DNA from 4 places in the Phyllobacterium sp. 22229 genome. Region 2 is predicted to be linked to each of the others. Evidence: riboswitches for the same ligand, from Rfam matches in the RefSeq annotation. Region 2 holds a riboswitch; each other region holds the start of a gene.

Region 1 (3,419 bases), on a different contig from region 2:
ATCCATCGCCACCATGCTGCTTGCCGGCATAGCGCTTGGCGCCATGGCCGCCGCCTATATCGGGGTCCTGGTCTATATCGCCGACGACAAACAGTTGCGCGACCTGACATTCTGGGGACTGGGATCGCTGGCGGGAGCCAACTGGGTCAAGATCGCAGCGTCCGGTCCGCTCATTGCGCTGGCCCTTGTCATTTCGCCATTCCTCGCGCGCGGCCTCAACGGGCTCGCCCTCGGGGAAGCATCGGCCAGTCATCTCGGCATCCCGGTGCAGCGCTTCAAACGCATCGCCATTGTCACGGTTGCAGCAGCGACCGGCGCATCGGTTGCGGTCAGCGGCGGCATCGGCTTTGTCGGCGTGGTTGTTCCGCATCTTCTGCGCCTCGTGATCGGTCCCGATCACCGCTATCTCCTGCCGGCCGCCGCTCTCCTTGGCGCCAGCCTGCTGCTGATTGCCGATGCGGTCAGCCGGACCATCGTTGCGCCGTCCGAACTGCCCATCGGCATCGTCACGGCGGCCGTCGGCGCACCGTTCTTCCTGTGGATATTGCTGCGCCGCCGCGGCATTCTGGACCTCTGATCATGATCCGTGTTTCCAATGTCTCTGTCTCTCTCGGCCGAAGCAGGATTGTCGAGCATGTATCCTTCGATGCGGAGGCGGGCGCATTCTGCGTCATCGTCGGCCCCAACGGATCAGGCAAGACCACGCTGATGCGCGCACTCTCCGGCGACCTGCCGCATGAGGGTGTCATCAACATCAACGGTGTGCCGATCAACCGGCTGAAGCTCTGGCAGATGGCAAGCATGCGGGCGATCCTGCCGCAATCCACCTCGCTGTCCTTTCCGTTTACCGTGCGCGAGATTGTCAAGCTGGGCATGACCAGCGGCCGCTCCGGCGCCGCGCGGCACAACGTGGAAACGTTGCCGGACGAAGCGCTCGAACGGGTCGACCTCGCGGGCTTCGGCGGGCGGTTCTATCAGGAACTCTCCGGCGGCGAGCAGCAGCGGGTGCAACTGGCGCGCGTCCTCTGCCAGGTCTGGCAGCCGGTGCTGGACGGCCAGCCCCGCTTTCTTTTTCTCGATGAGCCGGTGTCGAGCCTCGATATCAAGCATCAGTTGATCATCATGCAGATTGCCCGCGACTTCGCCGATCGCGGTGGCGGGGTTATCGCGATCCTGCATGATCTCAACCTGACCTCCATGTTTGCCGACCGCGTCGTGGTTATGCACAGAGGGCGGGCCGATTCTGTGGGTACGCCCATGGAGGTCTTGACGGATGACCGCATTCTGCGTGTTTATGAATGTGCGCTCAAGGTCGGCGGTCTGCCCGGCAAATCCGTGCCGTTCGTGTTGCCGCAATCCGCAACGCTCTGAGCAAGCGAAGATGTCGCTATCTACCTATTGACTGTAGATGGCAATTTGATACTAAATATAGATGTTATGGTTCTCCCCGAGTCGCAAGACCGGGAGCTAAGAGGGAAGCCGGTGAGATGTCCTGGACATTGATGCCGGCGCTGCCCCCGCAACTGTAAACAGCGAGTTGTTGTCGACAATGCCACTGGAGCCCCGCTTCGGGAAGGCCGACACCAGCGCCGACCTGTGAGCCAGGAGACCTGCCATGACATGATGAACGTCCACGGGCGGGGTGTCCCGGTGTGTCGCTTGCAATGGTCGGCCGCAAGCTGACCGGATTCTTGCACGCGTGCGCTCGACCTTTGCCCCCAACATTTGGGGTATAAGCACATGTCTCTTTCTCTTGAAACCACTCGCACCGATGGACTTGCACCCATTCGTCACGGCGAAACACAATCTACGTCCGCCGAGCCCGGCTATCGTGTCATTCGCCGCAATGGCTCGGTTACCCCCTTCGACCCGCTGAAAATCACCGTTGCCCTGACCAAAGCCTTCCTCGCCGTTGAAGGCAATGTCGCCGCCGGTTCCCGCCGCGTGCATGATGTCGTCGAAGGCCTGACCACCGACATCGTGACAACGTTGAAGCGCCGCAGCAGCGAAGGGCGTCTGTTTCACATTGAAGACGTGCAGGACCAGGTTGAACTTGCCCTCATGCGCAGCGAAAACCACAAGGTTGCGCGCGCCTATGTTCTTTACCGGGAAGAACGCGCGCGAGAACGGGCGAAGCTGGTTGAACCGGTGGCCGAAACCGGCCCGTCGCTGAGCGTGACCCTGCCGGGTGGCACCAGGGCACCGCTCGATACGGTGCGTCTTGCCCGCATCATCGATGAAGCCTGCGAAGGACTTGAGGGGGTCAGCGCCGCGCCAATCCTCAGCGAAACCCAGCGCAATCTCTACGATGGCATTACCCTTGACGAGTTATCGCTTGCACCCATTCTGGCGGCGCGCACGCTGGTTGAAACCGAACCGAACTATGCCTTTGTCACCGCGCGGCTGCTTCTCGACAAGCTGCGCCGCGAAGCCTTGAGCTTTGTCTTCGGCAGGCCCGAACAGGCAACCCAGCATGAAATGGCGGAACGTTATGCCGATTACTTCCCGGCCTATGTGAAGGCTGGTATTGAAGCCGAACTGCTCGATCCGGAACTCGCCCGCTTCGACCTGCATAAAATTGCAGCGGCCCTGAAGCCGGAACGCGACTTGCAGTTCCAGTATCTCGGCCTGCAGACGCTGTATGACCGCTATCTCCAGCAGACGCGCGGCATCCGCTTCGAGCTGCCGCAGGCTTTCCTGATGCGCGTCGCCATGGGCCTTGCCACCCGCGAGATCGACCGGGAAGCGCGCGCCATCGAATTCTACAACCTCCTGTCATCCTTTGATTTCATGGCATCCACCCCGACGCTGTTCAATTCCGGCACATTGCGGCCGCAGTTGTCGTCCTGCTTCCTGACCACCGTTGCCGACGATCTCGACGGCATCTTCAAGGCGGTGAAGGACAATGCGCTCCTGGCGAAATATTCCGGCGGCCTTGGCAATGACTGGACGCCGGTGCGCGGTCTTGGCGCCCATATCAAGGGAACCAACGGCGAAAGCCAGGGTGTCGTACCGTTCCTGAAAGTGGCCAATGATACGGCCATCGCGGTCAACCAGGGCGGCAAGCGCAAAGGCGCGGTCTGCGCCTATCTCGAGACCTGGCATGTCGACATCGAGGAATTCCTCGATCTGCGCAAGAACACCGGTGACGACCGCCGCCGCACCCATGACATGAACACGGCCAACTGGGTGCCCGATCTGTTCATGAGCCGCGTGGAAAAGGACGAGCCGTGGACCCTGTTCTCACCCGACGAGACGCCGGATCTGCACGACCTCTATGGTGCGGCATTCAAATCCGCCTACGAGGCGTATGAAGCCAAGGCGGCACGCGGCGAAATCCGCGTCTTCCGCACCGTTCGCGCTCTGGACCTCTGGCGCCGGATTTTGACCATGCTGTTCGAGACCGGCCATCCCTGGGT
Region 2 (3,419 bases):
TGATAGGGAGAGGTCCAATCGTCCGGCAGATGTCCAAGGACGAGCATGGTGTTGACCACGCCGGAGGCAATCACCAGTGCAACGGCCACATGACCGGCCGACGAAAACCGCATGAGCGCCGTTTGCGCCGCCATACGCCATTCCGCCTGGCGCAACCGGTCAAGCACCACAATAACCGGCACAAGTGCTCCGATCCATGCGCCGCCTGAGAGCACGTGCAGCATATCATTGCTGCGATGGGCCACACCGATCCAGCCCTCCTGCATTGTGGCATGGCCGGAAAATGCCAGACTGGCCAGAACCAGCCCTGACGCCACTGCAAGCGCAGCATGCGCCCGGCGCGGCGTCAGAGCCAATGCGGGTAAAAGCAGCAGGGCAGCTGCAACCTGTAGCGCCCAGCCGCGGCCGACGCTCGTCTCGAGCAGCACGTCACGGATTGTTCCGAGATCAACAACATCGGTCCAGCCCTGCCCGATCGTTCCTGCCTGCAGCGGCAAAGCCAGAAACGTCGTCGCGACAATCAGAAAGACCGCGATCCCGCTCGCCGGGCGCAGGCGCTGCCCGATTTCCACGGCGAGGCTTTTGGGCACCAGCAGCGCAAGATAGGCAAATGTCCCCCACAGGAACATCGCGGACACATTGTGCGCGAAGCGGCAGAGAACAAGCGCCGTCTCCAACCCCATCAGGGCTTGACGGTAAATGTATAGCTGCCCTTGGTCTTGTGACCGTCGGTGGAAAGCACCGTCCAGTTGACAGTGTAGCCACCCGGGACAAGCGGGGTCGACAACGGGATGACCAGTGTTTTCTGGTCACTGATGGCCAGTTTGGCCTGACCGGTCGATATCGTCGCGTTTCCTTGACCGGTAATGGTCGCCCCTGAGAATTTCAGGTTCAGCCCTTCGGAAAATGTCAGGTCGATCTCGACGGGCGAGACCTTCACCGTCGCGTTTTCGGCTGGAACTGCCGATTTGAGATGGGCATGGGCGAATACCTGTCCCAACAGACCGGCATTGACGACGGTTGCGACAGCGAGAATACGGAAGAGCTGTGACATGAGAACTCCTGTAAGCGGGCAGAGATTGAAAATCCGGGATGTGGATGCGACCGCGCGGCGAAAGCTATGCCTGATTTTAGCCCGGATCATGGCAGAATCCCCGCGGCACGCGGCGGCAAACAGGCGGCAGCGCGAAGCATCCACCTGACGCCGTCGCTGCTCATTTCGATACAGCTGAGCGGTTCGACATCGATGCGCCAAAACGCGGTATCCGGTGCTTGCAAGGCGCTGAGAACAGCGGCGCGGACGATGGAGGCGTGCGTCACCACGATTGTGTGGCCGCCATCATTCAGATGGGAACGCATCCAATCCGCAATCCTGACGAGAAAATCATGGATGGATTCGCCGCCATGCGGCGCCGATACGGGATTGTGCATCCAATCGGCCACATCGTCCGGCTGGGCATCATGAACAGCAGTGAATGCCTGTCCGGCCCACCGCCCGTAATCAATCTCCGCCAGCGCCGCATCGACAATGGATTCCAGTCCGAGGGCATCGGCCGTTTGCCGGGCCCGCAGTGCCGGACTGGTCAAAACACGGTGCGCGTGGCGCAAATGCCCGGCAATAGCCTGCGCGCGCTGGGTTTCACCAGGTTCAAGCGCTTCGTCGGCGGGAAAAGCACCGGTCCGCACCGCAGGCGTGGCGCCATGGCAAACAAGGGTTAACCGCGTGGCTTTGGCCAAAATATCCCTCAAAAACCCTCAGGAAAAATACGGAAATGGCGCCCTGACCGTTCATTGACAGTCTGCGGCGTGCACAGATATAACCGTGCTGTTGCGAGTTTGGAAGCCGGTGAAATTCCGGAGCGGTCGCGCCACTGTAATTAATCAGTCTTTTTTCGCTGATTGAAAGCCAGACCCTGGCCGCAACATCATTAATTCCGTTAGTGAACGCGTCATTCTGGGAGAAAAGTTCATGTCCGATATCGCTCTTACGCCATCAGCCGGCGTCACCCCCATTCCTCTCGGCGAAGTCTTGCCCTGGGCTATTTTCGGCGGGCTGATCATGCTGCTCGCAATCTACTTCATTGGCGCGGAAGAAGGGGCGATGTCGCTCTTCTCGGGCATGTATGTGCACGAATTCGTTCATGACGGCCGCCATCTCCTCGGTTTTCCCTGCCACTGAGGAAACGAAACAATGACAAGAGATCTTTTGATCCGCGGCATGATCGTAGGGGTCATCGCCGGGTTGCTGGCGTTCGGCTTTGCCCGGGTGTTCGGCGAACCGCAGGTTGATCACGCCATCGCCTTTGAGGAAAAGATGAGCCAGGCGGCCGGTGCAGCGGCTGAACCGGAGCTTGTCACGCGGGCGACACAGGCCGGCATCGGCCTGTTTACCGGCATCGTTGTCTACAGCGCCGCGCTTGGCGGATTGTTTTCCCTGGTCTTTGCCTTTGTGCATGGCCGGGTCAGCTCGCTCAGCCCGCGCAGCACGGCGGCTCTGCTTGCCCTTGCAGGTTTTGTGGCAATCGTTCTCGTTCCCTGCATCAAATATCCGATGAATCCGCCTGCGGTCGGCAGTCCGGACACCATTGGGGCCAGAACGGAACTGTTCTTCGTCATGCTGGTGGTTTCGCTCGGCGCCCTTGCCGCGGCCGTCGGCCTGGCAAAGCGCCTTTATGCCCAGCACGGCGCATGGAACGCGACATTGATCGCCGGTGCCGCCTATGTCGTGTTCATAGCCTTGGTTCAATACCTGCTTCCCGCCATCAACGAAGTTCCCGAACAGTTCTCACCGACGGTTCTGTGGAATTTCCGCGTCGCATCGCTGGGGATCCATGTGATCGTCTGGACCACGCTTGGTCTGCTCTTCGGCGCTTTGGCTGAACGGGTTCTGGCCGGACAACGGCCGCGCTATCGCCTGCAGGCGGCGCGCTGAGCGCAGTCGGCCATTCCTGAACGCCCCCTTGCGGGCGTTCAGGCTTCCGCCGCCGATGGAGCTGGCATGAGACCGCAACACCTCAATATCCCCATGCGCCGCCCGGCAGGCTGGTTTCTGGTTCTGGTTGCGTCGTTGCTCCTGTTGCAGACCGGCAGCGGCTGGGCGCATCGCAGCAGCGCCGGAACCGACACTTCGGGCATTTCCATTCCGAGCCTCTCCCACGGTGAGATGGCCATTATCGCTGACTACCGCACGCCGATCCTCGATCTGGCAGCGCGGATGACCCGCACCGATGAAAAGTTCCGGCGGCTGCTGAATTATACCAATATCCAATACAGCTATTGTCTCTGGGGCATTGTTCCCGGCAGTATCAGCGACGAGCAAAGCCCGTTCAACGCCTGTTCACACGCCTATCTTGCTGCGGCAAAGGCAGTGCTGGTGTATATGCGCGACATGCCCGAACACCGGGACGCGGTCAGTACCC
Region 3 (3,419 bases), on a different contig from region 2:
CGGCTCTGCAGCCGGACCGAAGCTTTCCTGATGATACCGCGCCATGTCGAAACCGCCGGCTTCGAGCATGTCGCGCACATCGCGCATGAAACCCTCCGGACCACAGCAGAAGATCGTCCTGTCCTTGAAATCGGGCGACAGCAGCGGCAGCTTGGGCGCTTCCAGCCGCCCGCGAATGCCGGTCCACACCTGCCCCATCTCGTGTTCCTTGATCAGAAACGACAGTTTCAGGTTGGGCATGCAGCCGGTGAGGTATTCGAGCTCCCGCCGGAAGATGATGTCGCTGGGCCGGCGGGCGCAGGTGACGAAGCTGATATCGCTCTGCGGGGCGCAATCATGCATCCAGCGGGTCATCGACATCATCGGCGTGATGCCGGACCCGGCCGAGATGAACAGGTACTTTTCTCCCGGATGCCTGCGCATGGAGAAATCGCCGAGGGGACCGAAGGCCTTCAGCCGCATGCCCGGGGTCAGATGATCCAGCATCCAGCGGGTGCCGATGCTGTTCTCCTGCGCCTTGACCGTCACGGCAATGGTGAAGGGCCGTGACGGGCTGGAGGAGAGCGTATAGGTGCGCAGGACGGCTTCGGGCTGCACCGGCAGCTCGAAGGTCATGAACTGGCCCGGCTCATAGCGGAACCAGTTCTGGTTGTCGGAACGGAATGTGAAGGTCTTCACATTCGGCGCTTCCTCGATGATCGACAGACACTCCAGCAGATGCAGCCGGTCATTCCATGGCTGCATCTGGTCGAGGTGCGGGTAAGACTGAGGAACGCCCATGTTCATTGTGTACCTATGCTACCTTGCTGAGCCGCGTATCGCCGCCGGAAAGACGCTCTTCCATGAACGTGCAGTACCATTCGAGGAATTGCAGCACGCCGCCTTCATGCTCGGGCGAATAGGGTCCGGGCTCATAGGCGGGCGAGCGGATGCCGAAGGCGTTTTCCTCGACGATGCGGCGGTCCTGGTCATTGGTCTCAAGCCAGACATGCGTCAGTTCCTCGATGGTGTAGTCCACACCCTCGACCGCATCCTTGTGCACCAGCCATTTGGTGGTGACCTGCGTTTCATCCGGGCTGAGCGGCAGCACGCGGAAGGAAATGGCGTGGTCGCCGAGGACATGGTTCCATGTGGTCGGATAGTGGAACAGCAGCAGCGAGCCGATCTGCTTCTCGTTGACGCTGTTGCTGAGCTGACGGCCGACGGCGCGGCGCCCGCTCATCGTATAGCTTTCCGCATCACGCAGAAGCGGCACGCGGGTGGCGCGGTACTGGCCGTCATCCGACATGCGGAACGTGCTTGGCAGGCCTGCCGCTTCGCAACGCTGCCAATGGGCGGCGATTTCCGGATCGTCGGCGGCGCCCTGGACACCGCTCACGCTCGGCGCTTCCGGGAAGGTCTTGCACAGTTCGGGATGATTGGCCACACAGTGGTAGCATTCGCGGTTGTTTTCCCAGACCAGCTTCCAGTTGCCCTTCTCGACGATGGTGCTCTGAAAGGCGACCTTAGTTTCGGTGAGGTGGTGCGGTGCGAGATAGGGTTCGATCAGTGCGCGCGCCGCGCTGAAATCGACAGGATTCTGCGCCAGGCAGATGAAGATGTAACCGCCGACGCTTTCGCACGGCACCGGTTTCAAGCTGTGCTGGCTGGCGTCGAAATCATCGCCCATCTGGCGGGCGAACAGCAGGCGCCCGTCAAGCTCGTAGGTCCACTGGTGATAGGGGCAGACGAGCTTTGCCGACGTGCCGCGCTCGGCCGAACAGACGCGCGAGCCGCGATGGCGGCAGGAATTGTGGAAAGCCCGGATCTGGCCCTGGCGGTCACGCACGATGACAACGGGATAATCGCCGACCTGCACCGTGAAAAAATTGCCCGGCTTGGCGACTTCGCAATCATGGCCGATGAACAGCCAGTCGCGATAAAAGATGTTCTCCATGTCCAGCCGGAAATAATCCGGATCGGAGTAGAAGGCCTGTTCAAGGCCGTAGCCCGGTTTCCGGTTTCTCAGGTCCCGGAGCAGTTCGTTGCGTATATCCATGTCGTGTCCTCGCCTCGATGTTGCGAAAGAACTGACTGGTGGTGACGGAGGAAGAACGCCTGCACGGCCGGCCACCGGCCGATACCCGCGCAGAATCATGCTCCTTGATCGCCCACCGCGATCAGTCGGTTTTCATGTCCCGAGGCTGGTTTCCGGGCTCTGGAGTTGCCGTATCGGCTGTCACGACGCCTTCCCGGATTGTGGCCCAGTGGCTGTTATGCCGTGTTTCACTCCACTACCGTTGCGGGGGCAGCGCCGGGTTTCCGACCGGCTTCCCAATTCTCCGCTTCCCTAGAAAAGCGGCACCTCAAGTGCCCCGATAAAAGCATCCGCCACCCAAAAAGAATAGGTGCGGAAACGACATCGCATTTACGTAAGACGACACGTAGGGTGCCTGTACACTATGTCGCAGATTGGCGATCAAACGGCCACTGGTTCAATCCAGAACCACCAGTTCCTCGAAATGATTCATATCGGCGAAACTGCAGAATGCCGGCGGATTGAGTGCAATGACCGGCGATTCACGCCGGATGAATGCTAGGCAATCATCCAGAAGTTCCTGCCAGGCCCCGAGCCTCTCATCGGGAAAACGCGCGATGGGATAGGCCAGCGTGACATGGAAGACATAGGTGTCGTGATCAGGATGCCGGTAACCGAACGGCACAGCCAGTTCGTCGCGCCAGGCGCGCATGATGCGCTCGTCATATTCGCTCGCTCCCGCCACGGTGAGGCCGGCGGGCGTCACGTCGATCACCTCGACGTTGAACGGTCCGCAGCCCTCGAAATCCTGCAGGCGATCCACGTAAAGCCGCGTCATCTCGTCGATGCTTGTCTCCAGCGGAACGTCGTCGGGCCAGTAGGACGGGCGGCGGCGATATTCGATAATGCCCTGAAACAGCGTCATGTGCAGGCTGGAGACGGGGGTAAAGGCCAGCTGCCCGGCATCGGGCATCGCCAGCATCCGTTCGCGCACCGCAATGACCGAGGCTTCCGACTCGGAACCCTTCACCAGATGGCAGACAACCGTATTGCCGGGTTCCGGCTGAAAGACGCCCGCACTGTTGTAGCGCCTGCCGAGATGCACCGGCGGTTCCGGGTGCAGGCTGGCGGCAAAGCGGGCAAGCGAAGGCTTGATCAGGTCGAGCATGGGAACTCCGTGACGAGAGACGACAATGCAATCGCCATAGGACAGCTCTTTGTCAGGCAGATGAAGCCCCCGCCCATTTTGCTATGGCCGGTAGAGATATTCCTCGATCGACGCCTGTTTCATTTCAATCGAGAAACCCGGCAGCAACGGCGGCATATAGGCGGCATCCCGGATATGGCAGGGATCGACAAAATGCTCATGCAGATGATCGACATATTCGATCACCCGGCCCTC
Region 4 (3,419 bases), on a different contig from region 2:
TTGAAATGCCCATAGAAGCCGCCATGGGTCAGACCCGCGCTTTTCATCACATCGGCAACGCCGATGCCGTCAAAACCCTTTTCGCGGAACTGCTGTCCGGCGATCTCGATGATGCGGGCGCGGTTCTGTGCTGCCTGGTCCCTGCTGACGCGCATGAAACATTCCTTCAAAAAAACTGCATTGACAATTTATATGATGATCGTCATCAATAGTCAAATATGATGATCGTCATTTAAAAGCCGATGACCTTCCAGGGAACACGAACATGATTTCATCGCCTCTCGCAGCCGCGCTCGCCCGGCGCAATGTCCACTATGGCTGGGTCGTCGTCTCCGTCACCTTCCTCACCATGCTTGTGACGGCAGCGGCCGTCGGCGCTCCCGGCGTGCTCATCGTGCCGCTGGAAAAGGAATTCGGCTGGACGACGGAACAGATCGCCACCGCCTTCTCCATCCGGCTGCTGCTGTTCGGGCTGATGGGCCCGTTCGCCGCGGCCTTCATGAACTATTTCGGCGTGCGGAAAGTCGTGTGCGTGGCGCTGGCGCTCATTGCCGGCGGTTCCTTCCTCTCCCTCGGCATGACGCAGATCTGGCAGCTCATTCTGCTGTGGGGCGTGGTGATCGGTTTCGGCACCGGCCTGACCGCCATAGTGCTCGGTGCGACAGTTGCCACCCGCTGGTTCACCGACCGGCGCGGGCTGGTGCTGGGCATGCTCACGGCAAGCTCGGCCACCGGACAGCTGGCCTTCATGCCGCTCATGGCTTCGATCAGCGAGAATTACGGATGGCGCGCGGCGACCATGATGGTCTGCGCCCTGCTCGCCGTCGCAGCGGCCGCCGTCTTCCTTCTGATGCGGGACCGCCCGTCCGATGTCGGCTTGCCCGCCTATGGCGAAAAGGAAGTGGCAAAGACCGCAGCGGTAACCGGCGGGCTTTTGTCCCTCATCATCCTGCCGCTGGCCACCCTCAAGGAAATATCGCGCAGCAGCACGTTCTGGGTGCTGTTTGCCACCTTCTACATCTGCGGCGCCAGCACCAACGGCCTCATCCAGACTCACTTCGTTGCCCTCTGCGGTGATTACGGGCTTGCGGCCGTCACCGCCGCCAGCGTGCTGGCCATGATGGGCTTTTTCGATTTCTTCGGCACGATCGGCTCCGGCTGGCTGTCCGACCGGGTCGACAACCGCTGGCTGCTGTTCTGGTATTACGGCCTGCGCGGCGCCTCGCTGCTGTTCCTGCCCTACAGCAATTTCTCGATTTACGGCCTGTCGCTGTTTGCCATGTTCTACGGTCTTGACTGGATCGCCACCGTACCGCCGACGGTCAAGCTGGCAACGGACCGGTTTGGCCGGGAAAAGGCCGGCATGGTGTTCGGCTGGGTCTTCGCCGGTCACCAGCTCGGCGCCGCATCGGCCGCCTATGGCGGCGGTTTTGCCCGCACGGAATATGCAAGCTACCTCCCGGCCTTCTTCACCGCCGGTGTCCTGTGCCTGATCGCCGCGCTGCTGGCGCTGACTATCCGCAAGAGCAGCAAGGACGACCGCGTCGGCGAACCTGCCATCGCACACTGACCCGAAGATGTAACCATATAAATATGTCTTTATGTGTTGTTGACAGTCTTCGGCGACGCGCCTACCATACCCCGCATCGTGGTTCTCTGCGCCTCCGGGCGCAGAGCTAAGAGGGAATACGGTGCGATCGCTGCCAGCGGTTCAATCCGGAGCTGCCCCCGCAACTGTAAGCGGCGAGCTGTTGTCAATTTCGTGTCACTGATCCCAGGACGGATCGGGAAGGCCTGACGAGAGCACCGACCCGCAAGCCAGGAGACCTGCCGCGATAGATAACGTCCACGGGCGGGGTGTCCGGTGTGTCGCTTGCAAGCGGGCGTCATGAGCGCCCGTATGTCCTGCACGCGTGCGCCTGGCCTTTGCCCTCAACCATCGGGGTAAGGAACTATGACTATCACCACAAGCAATCTGGGTTTTCCGCGGATCGGCAAGCGGCGCGAGCTGAAATTCGCGCTGGAAAAATTCTGGTCGGGCCAATCGCATATCGTCACCCTGCAGGATATCGCGGCAGAACTGCGCCGGGAGAACTGGACCCTGCAGCAGGCGCATGGGCTTAGCCACATGCCGAGCAATGATTTTTCGCTCTATGACCACGTGCTGGACACCAGCGTCATGCTTGGCGCGGTGCCGCAGAGCTATGCATGGAAGGGCGGGCCGGTTTCGCCCGAGACCTATTTCGCCATGGCGCGCGGCAGCCAGGGCGGCCATGATCACGGCGCCTGCACCCACCACGGGGTGGCCGCTCAGGAAATGACGAAGTGGTTCGATACCAACTATCATTTCATGGTGCCGGAACTGACAAAGGGGCAGGAATTCACCCTCGGTTCCAACAAGCCGGTCGACGAATACCGCGAAGCGAAGGAGCAGGGCTTTGACACGCGTCCCGTGCTTCTCGGGCCGGTTACATTCCTCACGCTGGCCAAGAGCAAGGATGCGCAGACCGATCCGCTGTCGCTGCTGCCGGGCCTTCTGCCGGTCTATACGGAAATCCTCCGCCGCCTCTCCGCCAACGGCGCCGAATGGGTGCAGATCGACGAGCCCGCACTGGTGCTCGATCTCGACGAAACCACAAAAACTGCATTCAAGATGGCCTATGCGTTTTTCGCCCGTGCCCTTCCCCGCCTGAAACTGTTGCTGACACCCTATTTCGGCGCGCTTGGCGACAATCTCGACCTGGCGCTCGGGCTGCCCGTTGCCGGCCTGCATCTCGATCTTTGCCGTGCACCCGAACAACTCGATACTGTCGTGGCCGAGGCACCCGCCGGCCTCGTCCTGTCGCTCGGCGTCATCGACGGCCGCAATGTCTGGCGCGCCGATCTCGAGGCGATCCTGCGGCGTATCGAACCGGTGATCAGCCAGCGGGGGACCGATCACCTCATTCTCGCGCCGTCCTGCTCGCTGCTGCACACGCCTGTCGATCTCGAACTTGAAACGGACATCGACCCTGACTTCAAGAGCTGGCTGGCCTTTGCCACGCAGAAGCTGGAGGAACTGTCGATCCTTGGCAGGGCGATCAACACCGGCCGCGATAGCGTCCGCAACGAACTGGCAGCCGCCAGTGCGGCCGTGGAAACCCGCAGGACATCGGCCAAGATTCACGATGCGGCGGTCAGGCAGCGCCTGCAGGCGGTGACCGCGGAGCAGTCGCGGCGGCAAAGCCCCTATCCCGTTCGCCGGGAAAAGCAGAAATCCTTGGGGCTGCCGGATTTTCCGACCACCACCATCGGTTCCTTTCCGCAGACGGAAGGGGTGCGCAAGGCGCGGGCGGAGCATGGCAAGGGGGCGCTGACCGCCAATGCCTATGCGGCGCTGCTGCGCAAGGAAACGGAAAACTCCATCCGCTGGCAGGAGG

The links. Region 2 has a riboswitch for cobalamin ahead of ACTJJ7_RS00750 (CbtB domain-containing protein). Riboswitches for the same ligand answer to the same signal wherever they lie in the genome.
Region 1: linked by a shared signal. The riboswitch ahead of ACTJJ7_RS03405 (ribonucleoside-diphosphate reductase subunit alpha) and the one ahead of ACTJJ7_RS00750 (CbtB domain-containing protein) in region 2 are both predicted to bind cobalamin.
Region 3: linked by a shared signal. The riboswitch ahead of ACTJJ7_RS19465 (aromatic ring-hydroxylating oxygenase subunit alpha) and the one ahead of ACTJJ7_RS00750 (CbtB domain-containing protein) in region 2 are both predicted to bind cobalamin.
Region 4: linked by a shared signal. The riboswitch ahead of metE (5-methyltetrahydropteroyltriglutamate--homocysteine S-methyltransferase) and the one ahead of ACTJJ7_RS00750 (CbtB domain-containing protein) in region 2 are both predicted to bind cobalamin.

The regions. Positions count from the first base shown of each region.
Region 1 is NZ_JBQEPA010000002.1:230,085-233,503, reverse strand. Features, by position in the region: gene ACTJJ7_RS03415 (FecCD family ABC transporter permease) at 1-577, shown strand, start outside; gene ACTJJ7_RS03410 (heme ABC transporter ATP-binding protein) at 580-1,371, shown strand; cobalamin riboswitch at 1,422-1,632, shown strand; gene ACTJJ7_RS03405 (ribonucleoside-diphosphate reductase subunit alpha) at 1,741-3,419, shown strand, end outside.
Region 2 is NZ_JBQEPA010000001.1:157,428-160,846, reverse strand. Features, by position in the region: gene copD (copper homeostasis membrane protein CopD) at 1-683, opposite strand, end outside; gene copC (copper homeostasis periplasmic binding protein CopC) at 683-1,054, opposite strand; gene ACTJJ7_RS00755 (histidine phosphatase family protein) at 1,141-1,737, opposite strand; cobalamin riboswitch at 1,786-1,936, shown strand; gene ACTJJ7_RS00750 (CbtB domain-containing protein) at 1,970-2,179, shown strand; gene ACTJJ7_RS00745 (CbtA family protein) at 2,192-2,932, shown strand; gene ACTJJ7_RS00740 (hypothetical protein) at 2,999-3,419, shown strand, end outside.
Region 3 is NZ_JBQEPA010000016.1:122,728-126,146, reverse strand. Features, by position in the region: gene ACTJJ7_RS19470 (2Fe-2S iron-sulfur cluster-binding protein) at 1-786, opposite strand, end outside; gene ACTJJ7_RS19465 (aromatic ring-hydroxylating oxygenase subunit alpha) at 794-2,038, opposite strand; cobalamin riboswitch at 2,165-2,363, opposite strand; gene ACTJJ7_RS19460 (DUF1868 domain-containing protein) at 2,475-3,185, opposite strand; gene ACTJJ7_RS19455 (L-fuconate dehydratase) at 3,267-3,419, opposite strand, start outside.
Region 4 is NZ_JBQEPA010000029.1:52,490-55,908, forward strand. Features, by position in the region: gene ACTJJ7_RS25485 (TetR/AcrR family transcriptional regulator) at 1-155, opposite strand, end outside; gene ACTJJ7_RS25490 (MFS transporter) at 266-1,570, shown strand; cobalamin riboswitch at 1,633-1,849, shown strand; gene metE (5-methyltetrahydropteroyltriglutamate--homocysteine S-methyltransferase) at 1,955-3,419, shown strand, end outside.